DNA from 2 places in the Lactococcus lactis genome. Region 1 is predicted to be linked to the other one. Evidence: predicted binding sites of a transcription regulator. Region 1 holds the regulator's gene; the other holds the start of a gene.
The links. Region 1 encodes CtsR, which represses protease genes until heat stress. Its sites were predicted from a motif close to TTGGTCAAAAAAGGTCAAANA; they were not measured.
Positions count from the first base shown of each region.

Region 2: clpB (ATP-dependent chaperone ClpB) is a predicted target of CtsR. The motif match lies at 2,088-2,108, and genes of this name have one in related genera.

Region 1 covers NZ_CP118969.1:1,916,290-1,919,722, reverse strand. Annotated here, with positions in the region: gene mltG (endolytic transglycosylase MltG) at 1-852, shown strand, start outside; gene greA (transcription elongation factor GreA) at 912-1,385, shown strand; gene PYW37_RS09435 (CtsR family transcriptional regulator) at 1,562-2,017, shown strand; gene PYW37_RS09430 (ATP-dependent Clp protease ATP-binding subunit) at 2,007-3,433, shown strand, end outside.
Region 2 covers NZ_CP118969.1:896,263-899,695, reverse strand. Annotated here, with positions in the region: gene clpB (ATP-dependent chaperone ClpB) at 1-2,013, opposite strand, end outside; gene PYW37_RS04620 (hypothetical protein) at 2,201-3,007, opposite strand; gene PYW37_RS04615 (hypothetical protein) at 3,214-3,433, shown strand, end outside.

The DNA of each region.
Region 1 (3,433 bases):
CTTGCACCAAACATGAGCTTATCTACAATTGCTAGTAAACTTGAAGAAGGCGGAACAGAAAAACCTGTTGCTCCAACTTTAGGTAAAATTTTAGTTCCTGAAGGCTATACGCTAACACAAATTGCTAAAGCTGTGACAGTTAATAGTGGAAGCAATGAAAAGAATGCAAAAACGCCATTTTCTGAAGCAGACTTCATGAAAACCGTTCAAGACCCAACCTTTATCGCTAAAATGGTTAAGGCTTATCCTAAACTGTTCGCAAGCTTGCCAACAAAAGATTCAGGAATCAAATATCAGTTAGAAGGTTACTTGTTCCCAGCGACTTATGATTACACAAAATCATCGACAGTTGAATCAGTCATTGAAAATATGATTCAAGCAGCCAATACTCAACTCACTCCTTACTATGATACAATCGCTCAAAAGAATTTGACTGTCAATGAAGTTTTGAGTTTAGCAGCTTTGGTTGAAAAAGAAGCCAACAATGATGATGACCGACGCAACGTTGCTGGAACCTTCTATAATCGTATGAATGCTGGAATGACTTTGGGTTCTAATCTGTCAATTCTTTATGCCGAAGGTAAACTTGGTGAAAAAACAAGTCTTTCAGAGGATGCTAATATTGACACCAACCTAGATTCGCCATATAATTTGTACACAAATACTGGATTTGGCCCTGGCCCTGTTGATAGTCCAAGTTTGTCATCTATTAAAGCAGTACTTGATCCTGCTCAAAATGACTACTTCTATTTTGTTGCTGATGTGACAACAGGAAAAGTTTATTTTGCGAAAACATTAGCTGAACAAAATGCAAATGTTCAAAAATATGTGAATGATAAGATAAGTAGCTAAGCTATCATTAATTTAGATTTGATTAAAAAAGAAAAAAGTTTACAAAAAAGGAAAGAAATATAATGGAAAAAACATTCCCAATGACCCAAGAAGGGCTTGATAAATTAAAATTAGAACTTGAAAATTTAAAACTTGTGAAACGTCCAGAAGTCATTGACCGTATCAAAGTTGCTCGTAGCTATGGTGACCTTTCAGAAAACTCAGAGTACGAAGCAGCTAAAGATGAACAAGCCTTTATCGAAGGACGTATCTCAACTGTTGAAACAATGATTCGTTATGCTGAAATTGTTGATAACGCAAAAATTGCTAAAGACGAAGTAGCACTTGGTAAAAACGTAACTTTTGTTGAAGTTGGCGAAACTGACGAAGAATCTTATCAAATTGTTGGTACTGCTGAAGCTGATCCATTTTCAGGAAAAATTTCTAATGAATCACCAATTGCTCGAGTTTTGATTGGAAAAAAAGTTGGAGACATCGTAAATGTACCACTTCCAGTTGGCGAAATGACAGTTAAAATTGTAAAAGTTGACTAATTATTTTAGAATATAATAAGTAAAAAAGCCGTCAGTAACGGTTTTTTTATTTTTCAACGCTTAAGTCTGTCAGTAAGTTAAAATTGCTATTTTTGGTAAAAATAATATTTTTCAGGTATAATAGTCAGTAATAGTCAAAGATTATTTAGAAAATGGATGAAAGAAAGGATGGAGCGATGGCAGGTCAAAAAAATACATCAGATATTATCGAAGCTTATCTGAGAAAGCTTTTAGAAGAAGCACAAGTCATTGAAATTAAACGAGCGGACTTAGCCAATCAATTTGATGTCGTGCCGAGTCAGATTAATTATGTGATAAAAACACGATTTACGGCCTCAAAAGGCTTTGATGTGGAATCAAAACGTGGTGGCGGTGGATACATCAAAATTGTGAAGTATCAATATTCTGCTCGTCATGAATTCTTAACGGCTCTTTACCAGAAAGTTCCAGCTAATCTCTCAAGTAAAGCTGCCCATGATATCGTTCAACTTCTCTTTGATGAGAAAGTACTGACAGAACGTGAGGGAAATCTACTTTTGTTAGTCATTACTGACGGAGCCATTAGTCCCTTTACTCGTGGTATAATGATGAAAAGTATAATAAACAGATTGGACCGTGACGATGAAATTTGAAAATATAAAATATACACCAACGCTTGACCGAATTTTAGAAAAAGCGGAAGAGTATGCTCACCAATATCAATATGGCACCATTGAAAGTGCTCATTTACTAGCTGCAATGGCAACGACCTCAGGCTCAATTGCTTACAGCCTTCTTGCAGGAATGAATGTTGATTCTTCTGACTTACTGATTGATTTAGAGGATTTATCAAGTCATGTTAAGGTCAAACGTTCAACTTTACGTTTTTCACCTCGTGCAGAAGAAGTGATGACTGCGGCAAGTTTTTTAGCAATTCATAATAACTCAGAAGCCGTTGGAACAGAACACTTGCTTTATGCCCTACTTCAAGTAGAAGATGGATTTGGTCTTCAACTTCTGAAATTACAAAAAATCAATATTGTATCTTTGCGAAAAGAGCTTGAGAAAAGAACTGGACTCAAAGTTCCAGAAAGTAAAAAAGCTGTGACTCCAATGTCAAAACGTAAGATGGCAAAGGGAGTTGCAGAAAATTCAACGACGCCAACGTTAGACTCTGTATCCTCAGATTTAACCGAAGAAGCTCGCTTGGGTAAACTTGACCCAATGATTGGACGAGAAGCTGAAATTGACCGTTTGATTCATATTCTCAGCCGCAGAACAAAAAATAATCCTGTCTTAGTTGGAGAGCCCGGTGTTGGGAAATCAGCAATTATTGAAGGTTTGGCTCAAAGAATTGTCAATGGTCAAGTTCCAATTGGTTTGATGAATAGTCGAATTATGGCCTTGAATATGGCGACTGTTGTTGCTGGGACAAAATTTAGAGGTGAATTTGAGGATCGTTTGACAGCTATTGTTGAAGAAGTTAGCAGTGATCCAGATGTCATTATTTTCATTGATGAATTACACACAATCATCGGTGCTGGTGGCGGTATGGATTCTGTCAATGATGCCGCAAATATTTTGAAACCAGCGCTTGCTCGTGGTGATTTTCAAATGGTCGGAGCAACAACCTATCATGAATATCAAAAATATATTGAAAAAGATGAAGCTTTAGAACGCCGTTTGGCGAGAATAAATGTTGACGAGCCAAGTCCAGATGAAGCGATTGCTATCTTGCAAGGCTTACGTGAAAAATTTGAAGACTATCATCAAGTGGAATTTACTGACCAAGCCATTAAAAGTGCTGTAATGCTCAGTGTCCGTTATATGACTAGCCGAAAATTGCCTGACAAAGCCATTGATTTACTTGATGAAGCTGCAGCAGCAGTGAAAATTTCTGTCAAAAATCAACAAACAAAACGTCTTGATTTAGAAAAAGAATTAGCGGAAGCTCAAGAAGAATTATCAGAAGCTGTCATTAAACTTGATATCAAAGCGTCTCGTACAAAAGAAAAAGCAGTTGAAAAAATTGCTGACAAGATTTATAAATTCTCAGTAAAAGAAGATAA
Region 2 (3,433 bases), 1.0 Mb from region 1:
ACGACGAACGGCTTCAGTCAATTGGCCTCCTTCATCGTAACCGACATATCCTGGAGGTGCTCCGACTAACCGAGAGACAGAGTGTTTTTCCATATATTCACTCATGTCAATCCGAACCATATGTTCTTCTGAATCAAAGAGATTTTCAGCCAAAGCTTTCGCGAGTTCGGTCTTACCTACCCCAGTTGGACCGAGGAAGAGGAATGAGCCAAGTGGACGATTAGGGTCTTGAATTCCTGCACGCGCACGGATAATGGCATCAGATACGGCTTCAACAGCTTCATCTTGTCCAACGACCCTTTGATGCAGTGTTTCTGGCAAGTGAAGTAATTTTTCACGTTCACCTTCAACCAATTTGGTAATTGGAATACCTGTCATGCGTCCAACCACTTCAGCGATTTGTTCTTCAGTGACTGATTCTTGAACTAAAAATAAATCATCTGATTTTGCTTTTTCTTCAATAGCTTTGAGTTCTTTTTCAATTTCAGGAATTTTACCATAACGAAGGGCTGCTGCTTTTTCTAAGTTTCCTTCATTTTGAGCTTCTTCCAATTCGTGGCGAGCATGTTCTAATTCATTTCGTTTTTCAGAAATATTGCCCACTTCTTTTTTCTCAGCTTCCCATTGAGCTTTGAGTTGATTATTTTCTTCTCGAAGTTCAGCAATTTCACCACGTATAATTTCAAGACGTTTCTTAGAAGCATCATCTCGTTCTTTTTTGAGGGCCGCTTCTTCAATTTCTAATTGCATCAAGCGACGATTAGCTTGGTCAAGTTCAGTTGGGAGTGAATTCATTTCTACACGAATTGTTGCACTGGCTTCATCAACCAAGTCAATGGCTTTATCTGGTAAAAATCGGTCAGTAATATAACGATTTGAAAGGGTTGCTGCTGCGACTAAAGCATTATCATGAATGGTCACTCCATGGTGAATTTCAAAACGTTCTTTTAGACCACGCAAGATTGAAATTGTATCTTCAACAGTAGGTTCAGTAACCAATACCTTTTGGAAACGACGTTCAAGTGCTTTATCTGTTTCCATGTATTTACGATATTCATCCAAGGTAGTTGCCCCAATCAAATGGAGTTCACCACGTGCAAGCATTGGTTTTAAAAGGTTCCCAGCGTCCATTGAACCTTCTGTTTTACCTGCACCAACAATCGTATGAAGTTCATCAATAAAGAGGATAATTTGTCCATCTGATTTTTTCACTTCATTAAGGACTGCTTTCAAACGTTCTTCAAATTCACCACGATATTTCGCTCCTGCAATCAGGGCACCCATATCAAGTGAAAAGATTGTTTTATCTTTCAGATTTTCAGGAACGTCTTTTCTGACAATCCTTTGTGCCAATCCTTCAACAATGGCTGTTTTACCAACCCCAGGTTCACCAATAAGAACGGGGTTATTTTTTGTTTTACGAGAAAGCACTCGAATGACATCACGAATTTCTTCATCACGTCCAATGACAGGATCTTGTTTACCTGATTTAACTTGAGCAACGAGATCTACCCCATATTTTTCAAGTGCTTTGTATGTTTCTTCTGCATTTTGACTGGTCACTTTATCACCTCCGCGTAATTTTTCAATTGCAGCTTGCGCTTTTGCTTTTGTTAGTCCATGGCTAACCAAATAACTGGTCAATGGATTTTGTTTTAATTCAAAGAGGGCAAGGAGAATAATCTCAGTTGATAAGTATTCATCGCCCATTTTTTGCGCAATTTTGTCTGCTTCAGTAAATATTTGGAACAAATCTGGACTTAGGTTTTGACCATAAGTAATATTTGAACCTTCTACTGAATTAATTTTGTCAATTTCTTTTTCAATTAAATTTGTAAAGTCATCTAGGTCAATCCCTAAATCTTTATAAAAGTTCGCCCCAAAACTATTAGGTTGAACAAAAATTCGCCATAAATGTGGAACTTCAATCACTTGGTGATGACGAACTTGCGCAATTTGTTGCGCTGAACCAAGTGCTTCTTGCATCGTTGTTGTCATTTTTTCGATGTCCATAAAAACACCTCATTTCGATTTCATAGTTAGTAGTGATTATTATCTTTTTCTCACTACATTCTAATTATAATACTTTGGTCAGTAATGGTCAAACTTTTTGATTCGTTTTTTTGACTTTTATTATATACAAAAACTACTGACAATTTTTTGTCAGTAGTTTTAATATTTATAAGTAAAATCAGTTATTTCATGGATAAGCAATGCTTGCTGCTAAGCTTCCGTCAGGATTTTTAAAATTATATCTAACTGAAAGGTTGGCAATACCTATACTTTTAAAAATAGATTCGTTTTCATTAAATAGGGATGCTAAATTATTTTTCATTCCTACTATTTCATCAGGACTGACCACTCCCATATTTTGAGAAAGTGTAAAAGTAATAACGAGTGTATTACCACTGACAGTAACGATTGCCTTAGTAAAAATTCCTCCACTTTCAGAAATAATGTTTGAACTTTCTGCATTCATCCCATCAGCGAGTTCTTGCAAAGAATTATTTGAAGGATTTACTGACAAACTGACAGCATTCCAAGCGACTGCTTTATATTTCCAACCAATATTAATCAAGTTATTTTCTTCATTTGAATTACCAGTGTAGTTATGGGCACCAGATTGGGCATTGGGATTATAAGCAACGTATATCGGCAAATTTCCGCCTGAATAAAAAACTGCTTTTCCTTGATTATCCCACTTCCAGCCTTTATTTACCAAAGACTGCGCTTCATACTTACTTTTTGTGTAATAATGATCACCACCCACAGCATTGGGATTATAAATCCGATAAACCGTTGTCCCTTTATCTGGCGCTACCCAACCTAATCCTTCATCAGTCCAACCAACCTTAATATCAAAATCTCGTTCAGTTGCACTTGTAGTATAAAAATGCTCTCCGGTATTATGATTATATAGACGATAAACCAGGCTATCGGCACTCACTCGAAATCCCACAGCGATGGTGGTTCCAACTATTAATATAGCCAATAATATTTTTTTCATAATTTACTTCCTCCTTTGAAAGCGTTATTATTATGTTGCTAATATTATATTCTTTTGTTAATTTTTTGTCAATTTAATATTTTAGTTTTACAAAAAAACGGAAGAAGTCTCTTATTAGATTTTTATCAAAAAAAGTGAAGCTGTCTTTTTAATACACTTTGCCTTATAATGGATTTAGATGTCAAAATAGAAAAGATAGGAGAAAAATGACTCAACATCTAAATTCTTTGGGAAAGTCTGCCCTCTTAATATTAAGTAATACAATTATTGTCCTTCCATTCATGATTTTTATTCAAATTGCAAAAGGAACCTCGCTTCTTGCCCTCCTTCCTTTTTTGCTCTTTTATACTTTCAGAATGACTGGCGTATTCTTTATAAGGGGAATAAAAACAAGAATTAACAGCTATAGTCTTTTAAAAATTTCAT